DNA from 3 places in the Citrobacter braakii genome. Region 3 is predicted to be linked to each of the others. Evidence: predicted binding sites of a transcription regulator. Region 3 holds the regulator's gene; each other region holds the start of a gene.
The links. The regulator PurR, encoded in region 3, represses purine synthesis genes. The targets are predictions, from matches to a motif close to CANGCAAACGTTTGCNTG.

Region 1 (7,537 bases), 1.0 Mb from region 3:
GCATAAATAACCCGCAGGATTTTGACGACAGGCGTCCAGCCAGGCCTTCATACGTTGTTGGCGAGTCTCGCCGCAGACCAGTTGATGGCCGAGCGTGAGGGCTGCCTCGGGTCCCTGACGTTTATAACAGGTACCCACGGCGGCACGTTCGTCATCGTTCATTAGGGGAAGGTTGATTGCGCCCGGCATTGCGCCTTGCAGAAATTCGACGGGGGCGCGTACATCGATTATAGGCGTACCAGCGAGCAAAATTGCGCGATAGTCCGTTCCATCGTTCATGTGTGATCCTGAAAATACAAAAACAGCAATGGAGGGGATTTTACGCGCCAGAGGAGGGGCCGGGGAAGGATAAAATCAAATCCCCGGCATTAATGGCTTATTTCAGCGTTGACTGCGCCCAGATAATACCGCTGGCATATTCCGGCGGCAGCAGGGGGATAAGCGCTTCCAGCGTCGCACTAAGACGCGCGGTATCGCTGTCGCTCAGGTTCAGGTGTCCCACCTTACGCCCTTCACGCACCTCTTTGTCATACCAGTGCAGATGCACCAGCGGCAGCTTCAGCCAGTCGTAGTTCAGGTCGCTACCAATCAGATTTACCATCACCGAAGGAGTGTTCACTACCGGCGTGGGTAACGGCAGGTTGGTAATGGCGCGCAGGTGCAGCTCAAACTGGCTGATGCTGGCACCGTTTTGCGTCCAGTGCCCGCTGTTGTGCACGCGTGGAGCCAGTTCGTTAATCAGCAGACCTTCCGGGGTGATGAAACATTCCATCGCCATCACGCCGACATAGCCCAGCTCCTGCATGATGGCTGAGAGCATCGCTTCGGCCTGTTTCTGCTGTTTGCCGTTAGCCTGCGGGAAGACCACGCTGGTGCGCAGAATGCCGTCCTGGTGCAGGTTATGGGTCAGCGGATAGAAGACGGTGCTACCGTCGTGCGCACGAGCGCCAACCAATGAGACTTCACCAGAGAAGTTGATTCCCTGCTCAACGATGCACTCGCCGTAGCAGTCGTCCGGCAGTTGTTCGGTTTCATTTGCGCGCAAACGCCACTGCCCACGACCGTCGTAACCGCCGACGCGACGTTTCACGATCGCCAGCTCACCGAGTTTGTCGAATACTGCAGGCCATTCGCTTTTATCCGCCAGCAGTTGCCACGGCGCAGTTGCCAGGCCGAGCTTGTCAAAAAGCTGCTTTTGCGTCAGACGGTCGGCAATAATCGGGAAAACGTCGCGGTTGACAAATGCCGGATGGCGCGCGAGCTCGCGGGTGAGCGCCGTTTCCGGCCAGCGCTCAATCTCAGCGGTGATCACGCTTTGCTGAAAAGGGACCGCTGCTGGTTCGGCATCCAGCCCGACGGGCCAGACCGCAATGCCCAGCGGCTCACCGGCCTGGCGCAGCATGCGCCCTAGCTGACCGTTACCGAGTACGCAGACCTGCTTCATGCCGCACCTCGCGGGTCCGGATTCTCCAGCACCTCGTCGGTTTGTGCTTTGCGCCAGTCGTTCAGACGCTGGTGTAATGCTTTGTCGTGTGTTGCCAGAATTTGTGCCGCCAGCAGGGCCGCATTTGCCGCGCCCGCTTTGCCGATAGCCAGCGTTCCGACCGGAATACCGCGCGGCATCTGTACGATGGAGTAAAGGCTATCTACGCCGCTCAGCGCCGCGCTTTGCACCGGGACGCCTAAAACAGGCACCAGCGTTTTCGCCGCAATCATGCCCGGCAGATGCGCAGCGCCACCCGCACCGGCAATGATCACCTGATAGCCGTTCTCTTCTGCGCTTTCGGCGAAGCTAAACAGCTTGTCAGGGGTGCGGTGGGCGGAGACGACTTCAACATGATGTGGCACGTTCAGAATTTCGAAGATTTCGGCGGCGAACTGCATGGTAGCCCAGTCGCTTTTGGACCCCATCACGATGGCGACACGCGCCGGGTTATTGCGGGAAGACATGCGTCTGAAAACTCCTATGATGCACTACACTCGACTTTTGAGGCCACAGAGAATAGCATAATTCGCGGTCAAGGAAAACGATTGCGCGCTTTACACTTCACCCTTCAGGCAGCCTTTGTAGTTGGCTACATCGCAACGAGTTTTGTGTAAAGAGGAACTGGATATCTGCGGAATTAAAATGGAAATGCGATCAGTTCAACGTCATCTGGCGTGACTTTGATCATCGACCCTTCGGTGTGCCATGCGCCTAATACCACGCGGAAAGCGGGTTGCTCATTGGCCGTAAGCTCGTGGACTGCCGGGCGGTGGGTGTGGCCGTGAATTAACCACTGGACCTGATGCTTTTCCATCTCGGTGATGACGGCCTGCGGATTCACATCCATGATCGCCAGTGACTTGCTGCTGTTGGCCGCTTTGCTGTTGGCGCGCATTTTCGCGGCGATACGTTGGCGAACGAACAGAGGTAGGGAGAGGAACAGCTTTTGTAGCCAGGGTTGATGTACTTTGGCGCGAAACGCCTGATAGCCTGCATCGTCTGTACACAAAGTGTCGCCATGCATGATCAATACCTTGCGGCCATACAGGTTGAGTACTTTTTTCTCAGGCAGCAAGCTCATGCCGCTTTCACGGGCAAAACGTTTGCCGAGCAGAAAATCTCGGTTGCCGTGAATAAAAAAGCAGGGAACGCCGGAATCAACCAGTGATTTTATCGCCGCGGCTATTTCATGATGCAGTGGGGTTGGGTCGTCGTCGCCAATCCAGGCTTCAAACAGGTCGCCGAGAATGTACAGTGCATCAGCTTTTCGCGCATCACCGGCTAAAAAACGCAGAAAACCGGCGGTGATCGCCGGTTCTTCTGTGCAGAGGTGAAGATCTGCAATAAACAGTGTCGTCACGATTACTCGCTGACGGTCACGTTTTCGATGATGACGTCTTCTTTTGGCACATCCTGGTGCATACCGCTGCGACCAGTGGAAACGCCTTTGATTTTATCAACCACGTCCATGCCTTCAACAACTTCAGCAAACACGCAATAACCCCAACCCTGCATGCTTTCGCCGGAGAAGTTCAGGAAGTCGTTGTCTGCAACGTTGATGAAGAACTGTGCGGTTGCGGAGTGCGGAGCCTGAGTACGCGCCATCGCCAGCGTACCACGGGTGTTTTTCAGACCGTTGTTCGCTTCGTTTTTGATCGCTTCTTTCGTGGCTTTTTGCTTCATGCCCGGTTCGAAACCGCCGCCCTGGATCATGAAACCGTTAATAACACGGTGGAAAATGGTGTTGTTGTAAAAACCTTCGCGGCAGTAGTCCAGGAAGTTTTTAACTGTTTCAGGCGCTTTATCATCAAACGTTTTGATTACGATATCGCCGTGATTAGTGTGGAAAGTAACCATTTTTGCATCCTGTTCCGATAGATTGGTGCTTCGACCCCGTGGAGGGTCAGAGTTAGGGGTGTGTTATAGCATAACCGCAAGCTGCGATCACCTCGCAAAGTGTGCTGCTTCCGGTCTAAATTATGGGTATTATACAGACTTTACTATCCACACACGTCTACACGGAATCTTCGATGTTAAAAATCTTTAATACACTGACGCGCCAAAAAGAGGAATTCAAACCTATTCATGCCGGGGAAGTCGGCATGTACGTGTGTGGTATTACCGTTTACGATCTCTGTCATATTGGCCACGGACGTACCTTCGTTTCTTTCGACGTTGTCGCGCGCTATTTGCGCTTCCTCGGCTATAAGCTGAAATATGTGCGCAACATTACCGATATTGATGACAAAATCATCAAGCGCGCGAATGAAAACGGTGAGAGCTTTGTGGCGTTGGTCGACAGAATGATCGCGGAAATGCATAGCGATTTCGACGCGCTGAATATTCTGCGCCCGGATCTGGAGCCGCGCGCTACGCACCATATCGCTGAGATCATTGAAATCACTGAACAACTGATTGCCAAAGGTCACGCATATGTCGCTGATAACGGCGACGTGATGTTCGACGTGCCGACTGACCCGAACTATGGTCAGCTGTCACGCCAGGATCTGGATCAGCTGCAGGCGGGCGCACGCGTTGATGTGGTTGATGTGAAGCGCAACCCGATGGACTTCGTGCTGTGGAAAATGTCCAAAGAAGGCGAGCCGAGCTGGCCGTCTCCGTGGGGCGCGGGTCGTCCTGGCTGGCACATCGAATGTTCGGCGATGAACTGCAAACAGTTGGGCAACCATTTTGATATTCATGGCGGTGGTTCGGATCTGATGTTCCCGCACCATGAAAACGAAATCGCTCAGTCCACCTGTGCGCATGACGGTGAATACGTTAATTACTGGATGCACTCCGGGATGGTGATGGTTGACCGGGAGAAAATGTCCAAATCGTTGGGCAACTTCTTTACCGTGCGTGACGTGCTGAAATACTACGACGCCGAAACCATTCGCTACTTCCTGATGTCTGGTCATTACCGTAGCCAGTTAAACTACAGCGAAGAGAACCTGAAGCAGGCACGCTCTGCGCTGGAGCGTCTGTATACCGCGCTGCGCGGCACCGATAAGTCCGTTGCTCCAGCCGGTGGCGAAGCCTTTGAAGCACGCTTCATTGAAGCGATGGACGATGACTTCAATACGCCGGAAGCCTACTCCGTGCTGTTTGATATGGCGCGTGAGGTTAACCGCCTGAAGGGTGAAGATATGGCGGCGGCTAACGGTATGGCTTCGCATCTGCGTAAGCTTTCCAGCGTGCTGGGCCTGCTGGAACAGGAGCCCGAAGCATTCCTGCAAAGCGGTGCGCAGGCGGATGACGGTGAAGTTGCTGAAATTGAAGCGTTAATCCAGCAGCGTCTGGATGCCCGTAAAGCCAAAGACTGGGCGGCAGCTGACGCCGCGCGTGACCGTCTCAATGAGATGGGTATCGTGCTGGAAGATGGCCCGCAGGGCACTACCTGGCGCCGTAAGTAATGATATTGATTGTCGGATGGCTGCTCGCGCCCTGTCCGGCAATCAATGTACGAATGTCGGTCGGATAAGACGCTTGTCGTATCCGGCAAATTAATATTTCCGATACCACCACAGCACACCCATCATCATAACTCCCGGTAGCCATACCCATATCAACTCCGAAATTATCACCTGGTGTCCGTATGGTGTGGCGTAGCGCGATAGCGCAAACGGGGCGACTTTAATCACCTGCCACGGCGCAAAGAAGCGTTCATCCGACCACGGCCACAGCCAGCCGACGCCTTTGCCGCCAGTGGTGACCGAATCCAACAGGCTGTGCGACAGCAGTGAAACCGTCAGGAATAGCCAGCAGCGAATTAAGCCTGCCTTAAACCATCGTCGACCCATCCATACGCAGAGCAGCGGCACCACGAAGGCGAACAGCAGCGAATGGGTAAAACCGCGGTGACCAAACACGTTGCCGTAGGCGACGCCAAGCTTAAACGACAGTACGTCGGCATCCGGCAGCATAGCCAGAATGAAGCCAGTAAACAGTAATTGCGGGGGGATGACTTTACGCCCGAGACCTAATCCTAAACAGAGTGGAACGGCAGCGTGGGTAACGATTGTTGGCATGATGATCGCTTCGTGTGGAAAAACAACATGCTAACAGTTCACTGTGAAGTGGTGATGAAGTCATTATCTGAAAACGAGAGAGGAAGTGGCCGGACAGGGGTTAACCTCATCCGGCACCTGGGATCACGCCACGACGTTAATGCTGTGGCCTTCAAAGCTGACGGTCTGTCCGGCAACGATTTTGCAGCGTTTACGCGTTTCTACAGCACCATCGACCTTCACTAACCCTTCGCCAATAGCAATTTTTGCCTGGGCGCCGCTTTCGCTCCAGCCTTCCAGCTTCAGTAAATCGCAGAGTTCAACGTGTGGGTGTTTACCCAGTGAAAATGTGGCCATCTTAAACGTCCTTTACATCATGATATTCAACACACGCCTGCAGCGTGTTTTCGATAAGTGTGGCGACCGTCATTGGGCCTACGCCGCCGGGTACCGGCGTGATGTATGACGCGCGTGCGGCAGCATCTTCAAAGACCACATCGCCAACAACCTTACCATTCTCCAGACGGTTGATGCCGACATCAATCACAATCGCACCTTCTTTGATCCACTCGCCGGGAATAAAGCCAGGTTTGCCGACGGCAACAATCAGCAGGTCTGCATGCTCTACATGGCGACGCAGATCTTTGGTGAACCGGTGGGTGACGGTGGTGGTGCAGCCAGCCAGCAGCAGCTCCATGCTCATCGGGCGGCCAACAATATTCGACGCGCCAATAACGACCGCATTCAGACCGTAGGTGTCGATATTGTAACGCTCAAGCAGAGTCACAATACCGCGCGGAGTACACGGGCGCAGGCGCGGCGCACGCTGGCACAGGCGACCAACGTTATACGGGTGGAAACCGTCAACGTCTTTATCCGGCGCAATACGCTCGAGAACTTTAACGTTGTCGATACCCGCAGGTAACGGTAGCTGGACCAGAATACCGTCGATGGTGGTATCTGCATTGAGCGTATCGATCAGCTCGAGCAGCTCCGCCTCGCTGGTGGTTTCAGGCAGGTCATAGGAGCGGGAGACAAACCCCACCTCGTCACAGGCTTTGCGTTTACTCGCGACATAAATCTGCGAAGCCGGGTTGCTACCTACCAGCACAACAGCCAGGCCTGGGGCGCGTAATCCAGCCGCTAAACGCGCCTGAACTTTTTGAGCAACCTCAGAGCGCACCTGCTGCGCAATCGTTTTACCGTCAATAATCTTTGCTGCCATCAGAGAGAGGATTCCGTCTGTTACGTTAAATCGAAGGGGATGCCGCTATTTTGTCAGAAGCGGGACGTGCTGTCAGTTTTCGTTTGCATTTTTACGTGCGCCAGGAGGCGTCACGATCTGCGAATGGGGTCAGGACAGAGGCTTAAGCCTTACGGATAATTAATGAGCATGCTAATTAAAATTAACGTGAATGAAACAACTCATCACCCTGGTATTTTCAGGGGTAATGCGCCACAAACCAGTCTGTTACGGTTAATTATGAGGGATTTTACCTCATTCCTACCCAGATTTTTCCTGGGTCCCATTAAGAATTAGCCAGGGTCATTAAAAGGATTTGCAGGTATTTTTCATTAATTGAAATGTTTAATTTATCGCTGTGACGAATAGTCATATTCGCGAGGAATAATTAGTGAATCAAATACTCAGGAGAATTGGGGTAAAAGGTTAGCTAATTCTCATGCGATATATATCTTTACAGGATGCAGAGATAATTAGCCTGACATTTAATGTCGATAATGATTCAAACGGATCCCGCAGGATGCTGGAGCCGGATGTGTGTAATTCAAGGGAAATCCATGAAACGTAAATTAATGACCTCTTCTGTTATTGCCAGCCTGATGTTAGTCGCCGGTGCAGCGGTTGCAGCCGATCCGGTAAGCGTTAGCGGCGGTACTGTGCATTTTGAAGGTGAACTGGTCAATGCAGCCTGTGCAGTCAGTACTCAGTCATCCGATCAGGTTGTGACGTTAGGCCAGTATCGTACTGCCAGTTTTGCCGCAGTGGGTGACACTACAGCACAAATTCCGTTCTCTATCG
Region 2 (7,537 bases), 1.3 Mb from region 3:
TCATAGCCACGCTCTTCCAGACGTTTGTACAGACGTTGCAGTTGGATCTGTGCAATAGAAGCAATGTGCTGCTCACCCAACGGATGGAATACAACAACTTCATCTATACGGTTGATGAATTCCGGGCGGAAATTATGGCTCACGACGCCCAGGACCATATCCTTCATGTGGCCGTAGTCCAGCTCACCGAAGCGTTCCTGAATCAGATCGGACCCCAGGTTCGAGGTCATGATGACAACCGTATTACGGAAGTCGACCGTTCTCCCCTGCCCGTCAGTCAGACGACCATCATCAAGCACCTGCAACAGAATATTGAACACATCCGGGTGCGCTTTCTCCACTTCATCCAGCAGGATGACAGAGTAAGGACGGCGACGTACCGCTTCTGTCAGATATCCACCTTCCTCATAGCCGACATATCCCGGAGGCGCCCCGACCAGACGAGACACCGAGTGTTTCTCCATAAACTCGGACATATCGATACGCACCATGGCATCGTCACTGTCGAACATAAAGTTTGCCAGCGCTTTGCACAGTTCAGTTTTACCGACACCGGTTGGGCCAAGGAACAAGAATGAACCAATCGGGCGATTTGGATCGGACAAGCCAGCACGGCTACGACGGATGGCGTTAGAAACGGCTTCCACCGCTTCGTTCTGGCCAATCACGCGGCTGTGCAACTGCTGCTCCATACGCAACAGTTTTTCCCGTTCGCCTTCCAGCATGCGAGCAACCGGGATCCCGGTCCAGCGCGCCAGCACTTCTGCAATTTCTGCATCCGTGACTTTATTACGCAGCAGACGCATGGTTTTGCCTTCAGACTGGGTGGCTGCTTCCAGCTGTTTTTCCAGTTCAGGAATTTTGCCGTACTGCAGTTCAGACATCCGCGCCAGGTCGCCGACACGACGCGCCTGTTCGATGGCGATTTTCGCCTGCTCCAGCTCAGCCTTGATAGTTTGCGTTCCCGAAAGGGATGCTTTTTCAGCTTTCCACTCTTCTTCTAATTCAGAATACTGGCGCTCTTTATCGTCCAGCTCTTCGTTGAGCATATCGAGACGTTTTTTACTCGCCTCATCAGACTCTTTCATTAATGCCTGCTGTTCCAGTTTGAGCTGGATAATACGGCGGTCGAGTCTGTCGAGTTCCTCCGGCTTGGAGTCAATCTGCATACGAATGCTGGATGCCGCCTCATCGATAAGGTCGATAGCTTTGTCCGGCAACTGACGATCGGCAATATAGCGGTGAGACAGCGTAGCTGCCGCAACAATCGCCGGGTCAGTGATCTGCACATGGTGGTGCAGCTCATAACGTTCTTTCAGGCCACGCAGAATCGCGATGGTGTCTTCTACTGAAGGTTCGGCTACAAATACTTTCTGGAAACGACGTTCCAGCGCCGCATCTTTTTCGATGTACTGGCGATATTCATCAAGCGTTGTTGCGCCTACACAGTGCAGTTCCCCGCGTGCCAGCGCCGGTTTCAGCATGTTCCCGGCGTCCATTGCGCCATCGGCTTTACCCGCCCCAACCATAGTATGCAGCTCATCAATAAACAGGATGACATTGCCTTCCTGTTTCGAGAGATCGTTCAGCACGCCTTTTAAGCGTTCTTCAAACTCACCACGATATTTGGCCCCAGCCACCAGCGCACCCATATCCAGCGCCAGCACACGGCGACCTTTTAAGCCTTCCGGCACTTCACCATTGATAATTCGTTGGGCCAGCCCTTCAACGATGGCCGTTTTACCAACACCTGGTTCGCCGATTAACACCGGGTTATTTTTAGTACGCCGCTGCAGTACCTGAATGGTACGGCGAATTTCTTCATCACGCCCGATAACCGGATCGAGTTTGCCCTGCTCGGCACGTTCGGTCAGGTCGACGGTATATTTTTTCAAGGCCTGACGTTGGTCTTCAGCCCCCTGGTCATTCACGCTTTCACCTCCACGCATTTGTTCAATTGCCTGAGTGATATTCGCGGTCGTCGCACCTGCTGATTTTAGTAAATCGGTCAGCGTACCGCGTGACTCAAGCGCCGCCAGTACGAACAGTTCTGACGAAATAAAGTTGTCCCCACGTTTTTGCGCCAGCTTGTCGCAAAGATTCAGTACACGCACCAGATCCTGAGAAGGCTGCACATCACCGCCGGTACCTTCTACCTGCGGCAACCGGCTCAACGCCTGGTCAATGGCTGTACGTAACTGGCCAGCATTAATGCCAGCAGACGTTAATAAAGGACGTACCGATCCCCCTTCCTGATTCAGCAAGGCGCTCATTAGATGAAGTGGTTCGATGAATTGATTGTCGTGCCCCAATGCGAGTGACTGGGCATCGGCAAGAGCAAGCTGGAATTTATTAGTAAGACGATCCAGACGCATAACTCCTCCCATAACAGGTCAAAATTGCTACTGGAGATTAAATGAGGTCATCCCTCAATTATTCAAGGTGAATGACCTGAATTATGTGAAAAGAAAATTACACGTACCGGATCGTCTTGATTCTTTAGGTTATATCAGCCAAATAAAACTTGCCATACGACCCGTGGTATTGTCGCGACGATAAGAGAAGAACATCTCACTTTTGCTGAAGGTGCAACGGTCGCCACCGTAGATGTTCTCTACTCCGATATTTGCCAGACGCTGACGCGCAAGCTGGTAAATATTCGCCAGATATTTATCACCATGCGGTACAAATGCGAGGTCCGCTTGCGGATCTTTCGCCATGAACGCTGCGCGAACTTCTGCTCCCACTTCAAACGCGTTCGGGCCAATCGCCGGGCCTAGCCAGGCAATAATGTTTTCAGGTTTGTCGGCAAAACACGCCACCGTCTCTTCCAGCACGCCGGCGCATAATCCGCGCCAACCCGCATGTGCCGCCGCGACTTCCGTTCCAGCGCGATTGCAAAACAGCACCGGCAGACAGTCGGCCGTCATCACTGCACACACGGTGCCCGGCGTATTGCTGTAAGAAGCATCCGCACGTTTGGAGGCGTAGGGCTCGCCGGTCAGTTTCAGGACATCCTTACCGTGGACCTGCTCCAGCCAGACTGGCTTTGACGGCAGATTGCCCGCAGCAAACAGCCGCTTGCGGTTCTCTTCAACATGCTCCGGGTTGTCCCCGCAATGGGCGCCCAGATTCAGCGAATCATAAGGCGGCATGCTAACACCGCCAATACGGGTAGAACTACACGCCACAACACTTTGCGGTATCGGCCACTGCGGGACAATTAGCTCACTCATAACCAGGCAATATCATCCTTATGTTCTTCGAAATCAGCGCGCATCACTTCAATCAATTGCACCATATCTTGTGGAATCGGTGCGTGCCATTCCATTTCGATACCTGAAATTGGGTGATATAAACGCAGCATAGTCGCGTGCAGCGCCTGACGATCGAACTTACGCAGAACGGAGATAAATTCGTCAGAAGCGCCTTTCGGTGGACGCGGACGACCGCCGTAGACCTGATCGCCCACCAGCGGATGGGTGATATGCGCCATGTGCACGCGGATCTGGTGCGTACGTCCGGTTTCCAGACGCAGCCGCAGACGCGTGTGCACACGGAAGTGTTCCATAATGCGATAGTGCGTCACCGCCGGTTTCCCCATCGGGTGTACCGCCATGTGCGTACGCTTGGTCGGGTGGCGGCTAATCGGTTCCTCAACGGTTCCGCCTGCCGTCATATGACCAATCGCCACGGCTTCGTACTCACGGGTAATTTCACGCAGCTGCAGCGACTCCACCAGACGCGTTTGCGCCGGAACGGTTTTTGCCACCACCATTAATCCGGTCGTGTCTTTATCCAGACGGTGCACGATACCAGCACGTGGAACATCCGCGATTGGCGGGTAGTAATGCAGTAATGCATTCAATACCGTGCCATCAGGATTACCGGCGCCCGGATGCACTACGAGGTCACGGGGTTTGTTGATGACAAGAATATCGTCATCTTCATAAACGATATCCAGTGGGATATCCTGAGGTTCAAAACGAACCTCTTCATCAATTTCTGCAATGATGGAGACGCGCTCTCCACCCAACACTTTTTCTTTCGGTTTATCGCAAAGATTGCCATTTACCAGTACGCGCTGGTCAAGGATCCATTCTTTTATGCGCGATCGCGAATAATCAGGGAACAATTCGGCCAAAGCCTGATCTAAGCGTTGACCGAGCTGGTTTTCGGAGACTGTTGCGGTGAGTTCTACTCGTTGTGCCATAAACTGCTTCTTCGTTTAACGTTGGGTTTTACGGCTTTGCCGTTTAATATAGTGTGCTATTGTAGCTGGTCTTAACCGGGAGCAGGAACAGAGAATCTCCCGTAAAACATTTTGAGGAAAGTCAAAACGTCATGACGCGCATGAAATATCTGGTGGCAGCAGCCACGTTGAGCCTGTTTTTGGCGGGTTGCTCTGGTTCAAAGGAAGAGGTGCCCGATAATCCGCCAAATGAAATCTACGCGACTGCTCAGCAAAAGCTGCAGGACGGTAACTGGAAACAGGCAATAACGCAATTAGAAGCGTTGGATAACCGTTATCCATTTGGACCGTATTCTCAGCAGGTGCAATTAGATCTCATCTACGCCTACTACAAAAACGCCGATCTGCCACTTGCTCAGGCTGCCATCGATCGTTTTATTCGTCTTAACCCGACACACCCTAACATTGATTATGTCATGTATATGCGTGGCCTGACCAATATGGCGCTGGATGATAGCGCACTGCAAGGATTCTTTGGTGTTGATCGCAGCGATCGCGATCCGCAACATGCCCGAGCTGCGTTTAATGACTTTTCCAAACTGGTACGTGGCTATCCGAACAGCCAGTACACCACTGACGCCACCAAACGTCTGGTATTCCTGAAAGACCGTCTGGCGAAGTATGAATATTCCGTTGTGGAATACTACACTGCCCGCGGTGCATGGGTTGCCGTGGTAAACCGTGTGGAAGGCATGCTGCGCGACTTCCCGGATACTCAGGCAACACGCAATGCCCTGCCGTTGATGGAAAATGCTTATCGCCAGATGCAGATGAATGCGCAGGCAGAAAAAGTAGCGAAAATCATTGCCGCTAACAGCAGCAATACCTGATTTATCTCAGAATGCAAACGGCAGCCCAAAGGCTGCCGTTTTTTTATCCGTAAACGTCACAACTGAAGCGGTTTAGCTACAACGCATCTCATCAAATATGGCCTGCTTTCAGGTATTCCTCAAGTAAAAAATCGCTTGTTCCTGCGGTGCCTCACAAAAAGGTTTTCTTGACAAAAAGCGACAAAAAAATGTGATTAATATCACACATTTTGACATTAGGAACGGTATGCTGGAATCACCAAGACGGGAAAGACAAGAGGTAAAATTTATGACAATGAACATTACCAGTAAACAAATGGAAATTACTCCGGCAATTCGCCAGCATGTCGCAGACCGTCTCGCCAAACTCGAAAAATGGCAAACTCATCTGATTAATCCACATATCATTCTGTCTAAGGAGCCGCAGGGTTTCATTGCTGATGCCACCATCAATACACCGAACGGACATCTGGTCGCCAGCGCAAAACACGAGGATATGTACACCGCAATTAACGATTTGATCAACAAGCTGGAACGGCAGCTCAATAAAGTGCAGCACAAAGGCGAAGCCCGTCGTGCAACAACTTCAGTCAAAGACGCCAACTTCGTCGAAGCAGAAGAAGAGTAGTCCCTTACATTGAGTGTATCGCCAACGCGCCTCCGGGCGCGTTTTTTGTTGACAGGGTGAAAACAGTACGGGTACTTTACTGACGTAGCCAAAGGAAAATTACATGAAACTTGTCCCGTTCTTCTTCGCATTCTTTTTTACCTTCCCCTGAATGGGAGGCGTTTCGTCGTGTGATAAAGAATGCGAAGACGAACAATAAGGCCTCCCACAACGGGGGGCCTTTTTTATTGATAACAAGAAAGGCAACACTATGACATCGGATAACCCATTGCTGGCGCTGCGCGATAAGATCAGCACGCTGGATGAAAAATTACTGGCCCTGCTGGCTGAGCGACGTGGACTGGCCGTAGAAGTTGGCAAAGCTAAGCTCCTTTCACATCGTCCAGTTCGTGATATCGACCGTGAGCGCGATCTGTTGGACCGACTGATTCAGCTTGGCAAAGCACATCATCTTGATGCTCACTACATCACTCGCCTGTTCCAGCTCATAATCGAAGACTCCGTCCTGACTCAGCAGGCACTGCTCCAGCAGCATCTGAACAAAATTAACCCGCACTCAGCACGCGTTGCTTTCCTTGGGCCAAAAGGGTCATATTCTCATCTTGCCGCACGCCAGTATGCTGCCCGCCATTTTGAACAATTTATAGAAAGCGGCTGCGCGAAATTTGCCGATATCTTTAATCAGGTCGAAACCGGACAAGCTGACTACGCAGTGGTTCCGATTGAAAACACCAGTTCCGGTGGGATTAACGACGTTTACGACCTGCTACAGCACACCAGCCTGTCTATCGTTGGCGAGATGACTATCACGATTGACCACTGCCTACTGGTGTCCGGCACGACAGATCTCGAGACCATTGAAACGGTATATAGCCATCCGCAGCCATTCCAGCAGTGCAGCAAATTCCTGAGTCGTTACCCACACTGGAAGATTGAGTACACCGAAAGCACCTCGGCGGCGATGGAAAAAGTTGCGCAGGCTAACTCACCGCGCGTGGCGGCTCTGGGGAGCGAAGCCGGAGGCGTACTATACGGTTTGCAGGTTCTCGAGCATATCGAAGCTAATCAGACGCAAAACATCACCCGCTTCGTGGTACTGGCGCGCAAGGCAATCAATGTTTCCGATCAAGTGCCAGCAAAAACCACGTTGCTGATGGCGACAGGACAACAAGCCGGTGCGCTGGTAGAAGCTCTGCTGGTACTGCGCAACCATAATCTGATTATGACTAAACTGGAGTCACGCCCGATTCACGGCAATCCGTGGGAAGAAATGTTTTATCTTGATATCCAGGCCAACCTGGAATCACCCCAGATGCAAAAAGCATTGAAGGAGTTAGGTGAGATTACGCGCTCGATGAAAGTACTTGGCTGCTATCCAAGTGAGAATGTGGTGCCGGTCGATCCAAGCTAACGTTTGACAATGCCGGATGGCGCTACGCTTATCCGGCATTCTTTAGCCGATCCTTGTATGACTGATACAACGCATCAGCGTTGCCATCAAGCAGCGTATTTATTGGCGACTATCGTTAGCCTGGCGCAACAAAGTACGGCTTTCGTTCTGGAAGCGTTTCGCATAATCACCAAACCAGTGCTCCACCTTACGGAAGCTGTCGATGAACGCTTGCTTATCGCCCTGCTCCAGTAAACCGATCGCCTCACCAAAACGTTGGTAGTAGCGTTTGATCAGCGCAAGGTTACTCTCAGACGACATAATGATATCGGCATAGAGCTGCGGATCCTGGGCAAACAGACGTCCGACCATCGCCAGTTCAAGGCGATAAATCGGCGAAGAGAGTGCCAGTAACTGCTCCAGTTGAACATTCTCTTCCGCTAAATGCAGACCGTAAG
Region 3 (7,537 bases):
ATGCAGCAAAAAGAGACCGTCGGGTTTTAAATTACGATCAACCACTTCAAAATAAGTCGCGTAGTTCTTCGGCCCCACATGCTCAAACATGCCAACGGAGACAATGCGATCAAATTTGTCGTTCAGGTCGCGATAATCCTGCAGCAAAATTGTGACATCCAGCCCCGCACAACGCGCCTGCGCCATTTTCTGCTGTTCTGCCGAAACGGTCACGCCCACCACGCTAACGCCATATTGTGACGCCATAAACTGGGATAAGCCGCCCCAGCCGCAGCCAATATCGAGCACCCGCATGCCTGGCTTCAACTGCAGTTTTTCGGCAATCATTTTTAGCTTCGCCTGTTGGGCAGATTCCAGGGTATCGGCATCTTTCCAGTAGGCGCAGGAATACTGCATATAAGGGTCCAGCATGCGGGTAAAGAGATCGTTGCCCAAATCGTAGTGTTCTTTGCCGACGACCCACGCACGTTTTTTGGTCTGTAAATTGAACAGGCGAGCCGTGGCGATACGGAGCGTATCTTTAAAGTGGCGGGGGAGTTGGTTTTCAAGACCGGCGCGCAGGACTTTACAAAAAAACATGTCCAGCCGGTCGCATTCCCACCAGCCATCCATATAACTTTCGCCCAACCCTAACGATCCTTCCTGCAGTACGCGTTTGAAAAAATCGGGGTTCGTTACGCGAATATCTGCCGGTGCCGGACCATTAATGGTAATACCTGCACGGCTTAATAATTCATTGGTGATGCGGTACCAGTCATCATCCGGTACGCTGACGTCTTCTATACACGATGAACTCATAGCTTCTCCATCACTGGTCGGTGATCAGAACCTTAAAATAGCGTAGACGCTTTTTTGGGCTTTGTGAGAACTCTCACGGAATTAATCCGCGAATCTATAATCCGACGTAGAACAGAGGAAGGGAGGAACCCTTGCCGAAAAGACCATCCATGGGAAAACGGGAACGTTCTTGTCCCCGTTAACACATAACAATTATCGTTTTTTTAACAACTGGAAATCAGTATAGGCCTGAATTTTTGACGATTCAACCAATAAATATTAGCAGGCTAATCAATTATCAAGGGTGATTACTAGTGAGACTCACCGTGGGCAATTTGCGCCCGATCATCTGTGTGCGGGGCGTTAGCCTTCTGCGATTGCATTTTGTAACCCGCGGCCGCCAGCAGCACCGTTGTCAGCATCACGCTGGTGGTGGTGAGCAGCGGGGTGGCGATCAACCAGGAAACCACAAGGCTTGCCAGGAAGCATAAACCCAGTTGCAGTGTGTTCTGCAATGCCGCTGCGCGTCCCGTAGCCTGTGGGAAAGGACGTAACGCCTGAGCCACAACAATAGGGTAGATTGCTCCATTGGCAATCGCCATAACGCAGAATGGGATGAGGATTTCAGCCAGCGCAACATGGTGAATAAAGCCGGTTGCCCAGGTGGCCACTACGCTAAAGGCATACAGAATGAGTAACCAGGGCAGCAACTGACGGCCCTGCCATTTTTGCAGCGCAGCGCGGCAGCCGTAACCACCAATTAAGAAAGCGATGGTTTGTGGAACATAGCTCAGGCCAATCACCGCCGGACTGTAGCCCATTTCGCTGAGGATGAACGGGGAACCCGTCAGCCACGCGAAGAAGCTCGCGGAGCAGGCGGCATAAATCAGCACGTTTCCGCGGTAAACTTTTGAGCGCAACAGGGTAGCGAAAGTCAGTTTATCCTGGCTGTCGTCGCGTGCTTTAGCTGTTGGTTTTAAGCGCAGAGCCGGAAGCATCAGGATTAGAGTAATGGCAAACAGGGTGGCGAAAATGGCCTGCCAGGAAAAATGTACCAGGATCCAACTGCCTAATAACGGCGCTAATGCCGGGGATAACCCGACCAATGGCATAATGGTGGCAAAGATGCGGTTTACTTTTTGTGAAGGATAATAATCGGTGACCAGCGCCTGCCAGATAACCGATGCCGCACAAACGCCAACGGCCTGAACAAAGCGCAGTACCAGCAGACCGGTGGCATTTTCAACCCACAGCATGCCCAAACTGCCCAGCGCGAAGATGGATAAACCCAGAAGCAAAACTGGCTTGCGGCCATAATGGTCAGAGAGCGGCCCCCACAGAAGTTGCGCGACGGCAAAACCCGCTAAGAATAAGCTAAGGCTGGCGCTGACGGCAGATGCAGGTGTCTGCAGATCGGACTGAATTGCGGCGAAGGCGGGCAGATACATATCCGTTGCCAGAAAGCCGAGTACGCTAAGACCCGCCAGCCAGACTAAAAATCCTTTCCCAGGTTGCATCATCATTTCTCTTTTTTTAGCAGTAGAACAATGCCGCTGAGTGTAGTGAGTGTAATTCTTGCTGTGAAACGCTAATATTTGCTTACTGATTTCAAATTTTTTGTGGGCAGAATATGTGGTCGGAATATTCACTTGAAGTTGTGGATGCGGTTGCGCGTAACGGTAGCTTTAGTTCGGCCGCGCAGGAGTTGCACCGCGTACCCTCGGCGGTAAGCTACACCGTGCGTCAACTGGAAGAGTGGCTGGCGGTGCCGCTTTTTGAGCGACGCCATCGGGATGTGGAATTGACGCCTGCCGGTGCATGGTTTCTCAAAGAAGGCCGCTCTGTTATCAAAAAAATGCAGATCACCCGCCAGCAATGTCAGCAAATTGCCAACGGCTGGCGCGGGCAGTTGGCGATCGCGGTAGATAACATTGTCCGCCCGGATCGTACCCGACAGATGATCGTGGATTTCTATCGTCATTTTGATGATGTCGAACTGCTGGTTTTCCAGGAGGTGTTTAACGGTGTCTGGGATGCGCTGTCCGATGGGCGCGTTGAGCTGGCAATCGGCGCCACGCAGGCGATTCCGGTGGGGGGACGCTATACCTTCCGCGACATGGGAATGCTGAGCTGGAGCTGCGTGGTGGCAAGCCATCATCCGTTGGCGTCAATGCCCGGACCGCTAAGCGACGATACGTTGCGCAACTGGCCGTCGCTGGTGCGTGAAGACACGTCGCGTACGCTTCCTAAGCGTATTACCTGGCTGCTGGATAACCAAAAGCGCGTTGTGGTGCCTGACTGGGAATCTTCTGCTACCTGTTTATCTGCAGGTCTGTGCGTGGGCATGGTACCGACGCATTTTGCCAAACCGTGGATTGATAGCGGCAAATGGGTCGCGCTACAGCTGGAGAATCCATTTCCTGATGCCGCATGTTGCCTGACATGGCAACAGAACGATACATCGCCGGCATTGAGCTGGCTGCTGGACTATTTAGGGGATAGTGAAACGCTGAATAAGGAATGGTTGCGGGAGCCCGATGAGGCTCCCGCACCACAGTCTTAACGACGGTAATCGCGGAACGGGCCGTCGGCAACGGAACGGCGTTCTACCAGGCGCGGATGAACCTCGATAGACTGCGACTCTTCACGTTTATTCACGATACGGTCTAACAGCATGTTGAAGGCCGTTTCCCCCAGTGAATCTTTAGGCTGGTGAATGGTCGTCAGAGCCGGCGTGAAGAAGCGGGCGTTGCGCACGTTGTCGTAACCGATGAGCGAGACATCCTGCGGTACGCGCAGTCCCATCTCGTCAGCGGCGCACAGCGCACCCATCGCCATGATATCGCCACCGCAGAAGACGGCGGTCGGACGATGCGACTGTGACAGAATTTGCTGCATGGCGCGATAGCCCGATTCAGGCTCAAAATCGCCCTGCACAATCCAGTTTTCAGGAACTTTAATCAGCGCTTCTTCCATCGCTTTCATAAAGCCTGCCAGACGCCCGGCTCCGGTATTACGCTCCATTGGGCCTGGGATCACGCCAATCTCACGATGACCGCGTTCTACCAGATACCGACCCGCCATGTAACCGCCTTCGAAGGCGTTATCAATGACCGTATCGGTAAAGTCGGCTTTAGCTTCGCCCCAGTCCATGACGACCATCGGAATATGGCGGTACTCTTCGAGCATCGAAAGCAGCGACTCCGGATACTCAGAACACATCACCAGCAGACCATCAACGCGCTTTTGCGCCATCATTGACAGATAAGCCTGCTGTTTTTCGAGACTGTTCCATGCGTTACCCAGAATCAGGGTATAGCCTTTCTGGAAACAGTTTTTCTCAACGGCTTCGATAATTTCAGCGAAATAGGCCGCTTCGCTGCTGGTGGCCAGCAAGCCAATAGACTTGGTGTGATTCACCTTCAGGCTGCGCGCCACGGCGCTCGGAGAATAGTGCAGCTCTTTGATCGCCGCCCAGACAGCATTACGCGTTTCTTCCGCGACAAAGCGCGTCTTGTTAATTACGTGTGATACGGTTGTAGTGGAAACGTTTGCTCGCTTCGCTACATCTTTAATTGTTGCCATTACATCTCACTCCAGACCATATCCTAAGCTCCTGAGAATACTCCAGGTAAACGTTTGCCTTAACACACCCTTAGCGCAACGTAAGGGTTGCGGCACGCCGGGAAAACGACACGGAACGTCAGGAAGGGGTCAATGGCCGGTACGCTAATCAAGTAAGCGTGGAATTTTGTCTGATCTTAACGAAAAGGGGAAGAGTTAAAAGCAGTTATCAATATAAATCGTGAGAGATTTTTGCTTTCAAGTGTGTAAAAATGCGCAATATCACTTTTTGTGTGGGAATAAAAAGGAGAAAACTTGATGAGCACCGATCTGAAATTTTCGTTAGTGACTACCATTATTGTTCTGGGTTTGATCGTCGCGGGTGGCCTGACCGCAGCGCTGCATTGATTTCCCCCGAGGGAGTTCGCTCTCCCTCATCCTTTCCGCTTGCCTTTCCCGTCGATTGTTTGCGAATAAGCAAAAGTCTTTTGCAATTTTGTTAACTTTATTAATTTTGCGATCAATGTCATGCTTTTGACTCTTATTTTATGTCGCGCCCCGGCTCGACGTTACGGAGTCGAAATATGAAACTCAATTATCCTTTACTGGCGCTGGCGATCGGCGCGTTTGGCATTGGCACCACTGAATTTTCGCCAATGGGATTATTGCCCGTCATTGCCAAAGGTGTGGATGTCTCGATTCCCGCGGCCGGAATGTTAATCAGCGCGTATGCGGTTGGGGTGATGGTGGGTGCTCCGCTGATGACATTACTGCTGTCCCATCGTGCGCGACGTAATGCGTTGATATTCCTGATGGCGATTTTCACGCTGGGCAACGTGCTTTCGGCTATTTCGCCGGATTACACCACCCTGATGTTATCGCGTATTTTGACCAGTCTGAACCATGGGGCATTTTTTGGTCTTGGCTCCGTTGTCGCTGCAAGCGTAGTACCCAAACATAAGCAGGCCAGCGCCGTGGCAACCATGTTTATGGGGTTGACCATTGCCAATATCGGCGGTGTTCCTGCGGCGACCTGGCTTGGTGAAACCATCGGTTGGCGTATGTCGTTTATGGCAACGGCGGGTCTGGGCGTCATCGCCATGGTCAGCCTGTTCTTCTCATTACCCAAAGGTGGGGCGGGAGAGCGCCCGGATGTCCGTAGCGAACTGGCGGTACTTATGCGTCCGCAGGTGCTGTCGGCGCTGCTGACGACCGTTCTGGGAGCCGGGGCGATGTTCACGCTTTATACCTATATCTCACCAGTGTTACATACGATCACCCATGCCACACCGGCGTTTGTGACCGGTATGCTGGTGCTGATTGGCGTTGGCTTCTCAATCGGTAACTATCTTGGTGGCAAACTGGCTGACCGTTCCGTCAACGGTACGCTGAAAGGCTTTTTACTGCTGCTGATGGTTATTATGCTGGCCATTCCTTTCCTGGCGCGTAATGAGCTGGGTGCGGCAGTTAGTATGGTGGTCTGGGGGGCAGCGACGTTTGCGGTCGTTCCGCCGTTGCAGATGCGCGTGATGCGTGTTGCCAGCGAAGCGCCTGGATTATCATCGTCAGTCAACATTGGCGCGTTTAATCTGGGGAATGCTCTGGGTGCCGCAGCCGGTGGGGCGGTGATTTCCGGTGGGTTGGGCTACAGCTTTGTTCCGGTGATGGGGGCAATTGTGGCGGGGCTTGCGCTGCTGCTGGTCTTTATCTCGGCGCGCAAACAGCCTGAAGAGGCTTTCACTACCGCGAATTAATGCTAAAACGCAGAAGGGTTCTCCTTCTGCGTCATCTTTTTTATGCTGCGAAGTTCTTCGCAACAAATTCCCAGTTCACCAGCGCCCAGAAGTTTTCCAGGTAGCCAGGACGGGCATTGCGATAATCGATGTAGTAGGCGTGTTCCCATACGTCAACGGTCATCAGCGGCGTCGCGTCGGTGGTCAGCGGTGTACCTGCATTGGAGGTGGAAACGATAGCCAGTTTGCCATCCGTTCCTTTTACCAGCCAGGTCCAGCCAGAACCGAAGTTTTTAATAGCGGCATCGGTGAACTGCGCTTTGAAATCCGCAAAGCTGCCAAAGGAGGCGGCAATTGCTTCGGCCAGTTTACCGGTAGGTTCGCCACCTGCGTTCGGTGCCAGGCAGTTCCAGTAGAACGTGTGGTTCCATACCTGTGCTGCGTTATTGAATACACCGCCTTCAGAGCTACGTACGATCTCTTCCAGTGATTTGCCTTCAAACGCCGTGCCTTTAATCAGGTTGTTCAGATTAGTCACGTAAGTTTGATGGTGTTTGCCATAGTGATATTCCAGCGTTTCGGCAGAAATGTGCGGTGCCAGAGCATCTTTGGCATACGGTAATGCAGGTAATTCAAACGACATTGCTTCTCTCCTTATTATTTATATTGAGTACACACAATAGCCTCATTGTGAGTAAGGATAGGGTAGCAAATTGAAAGGTTATGCAAAAGAAGAACTTACCCTACAGCATGTACTGTAGGGTAAGTTTTTAACGAATTGTTTTTGGCGTCATTACCCGACGAGCGCCCACATAGTGGCGCTGCCAGTAATCTTCACTCAGAGAGGTGATTTGAATTTCCTGGCCGCTGCGCGGTGACTGAATAAACTTACCGTTGCCAACATAAACGCCAACGTGATCGGCAGTTCCACGCCCCTGGGTACGGAAAAATACCAGGTCGCCATTTTTCAGTTCGCCACGTTCAATCGGCGCAGCATCGCGCAGATGATACATTTCGTTCGCTGTACGTGGAATGCGGAATTTCACCAAATCTTTATAGGCGTAATAGACCAGACCGCTGCAGTCAAACCCGGTTCTTGGTGAGGTGCCGCCCCAGCGATAAGGCTTGCCGATTTGGTTCATCAGCGTGGACATGGCGGTTTTAGTGGCTTTCTGCACTTTCACTTTATGCGCGTCAGCCAGCGTCGTTGGTGCGGTGGTTTTCACTTTTACACAGCGCGGCTTATGGCCTTTGCGCGGCGTGCATTTTTCAGTCCAGGTAACGGCAGCGGTTTGTGCTGCGGTGTTTTTACCACGACGGTTTACTGTTTTAGTCGACTTTGCCGGAGCGGCAGTACGATGTTTAGAAGAGGAAGCGGTTTTGGTGCTGGTTTTGCTGGTGGTTTTTGTCGCCGTTTTTTTGCTGGTCTTTGTTGTTTTTTGGCTGGTTGTTGCGCTTTTCTT

Region 1: purE (5-(carboxyamino)imidazole ribonucleotide mutase) is a predicted target of PurR. The motif match lies at 2,021-2,038, and genes of this name have one in related genera.
Region 2: raiA (ribosome-associated translation inhibitor RaiA) is a predicted target of PurR. The motif match lies at 5,235-5,252, and genes of this name have one in related genera.

What each region holds. Positions count from the first base shown of each region.
Region 1 covers NZ_CP045771.1:4,600,264-4,607,800, reverse strand. Annotated here, with positions in the region: gene mnmH (tRNA 2-selenouridine(34) synthase MnmH) at 1-279, opposite strand, end outside; gene purK (5-(carboxyamino)imidazole ribonucleotide synthase) at 377-1,444, opposite strand; gene purE (5-(carboxyamino)imidazole ribonucleotide mutase) at 1,441-1,950, opposite strand; gene lpxH (UDP-2,3-diacylglucosamine diphosphatase) at 2,124-2,846, opposite strand; gene ppiB (peptidylprolyl isomerase B) at 2,849-3,343, opposite strand; gene cysS (cysteine--tRNA ligase) at 3,517-4,902, shown strand; gene GFC06_RS21735 (metal-dependent hydrolase) at 4,993-5,517, opposite strand; gene ybcJ (ribosome-associated protein YbcJ) at 5,641-5,853, opposite strand; gene folD (bifunctional methylenetetrahydrofolate dehydrogenase/methenyltetrahydrofolate cyclohydrolase FolD) at 5,855-6,721, opposite strand; gene fimA (type 1 fimbrial major subunit FimA) at 7,297-7,537, shown strand, end outside.
Region 2 covers NZ_CP045771.1:2,237,922-2,245,458, reverse strand. Annotated here, with positions in the region: gene clpB (ATP-dependent chaperone ClpB) at 1-2,375, opposite strand, end outside; gene yfiH (purine nucleoside phosphorylase YfiH) at 2,505-3,236, opposite strand; gene rluD (23S rRNA pseudouridine(1911/1915/1917) synthase RluD) at 3,233-4,213, opposite strand; gene bamD (outer membrane protein assembly factor BamD) at 4,345-5,082, shown strand; gene raiA (ribosome-associated translation inhibitor RaiA) at 5,351-5,689, shown strand; Phe leader region at 5,792-5,917, shown strand; gene pheL (pheA operon leader peptide PheL) at 5,793-5,840, shown strand; gene pheA (bifunctional chorismate mutase/prephenate dehydratase) at 5,940-7,100, shown strand; gene tyrA (bifunctional chorismate mutase/prephenate dehydrogenase) at 7,200-7,537, opposite strand, start outside.
Region 3 covers NZ_CP045771.1:3,553,716-3,561,252, reverse strand. Annotated here, with positions in the region: gene cfa (cyclopropane fatty acyl phospholipid synthase) at 1-798, opposite strand, end outside; gene punC (purine nucleoside transporter PunC) at 1,089-2,294, opposite strand; gene punR (DNA-binding transcriptional activator PunR) at 2,408-3,340, shown strand; gene purR (HTH-type transcriptional repressor PurR) at 3,337-4,362, opposite strand; gene cydH (cytochrome bd-I accessory subunit CydH) at 4,660-4,749, shown strand; gene GFC06_RS16620 (MFS transporter) at 4,926-6,095, shown strand; gene sodB (superoxide dismutase [Fe]) at 6,136-6,717, opposite strand; gene GFC06_RS16610 (C40 family peptidase) at 6,845-7,537, opposite strand, start outside.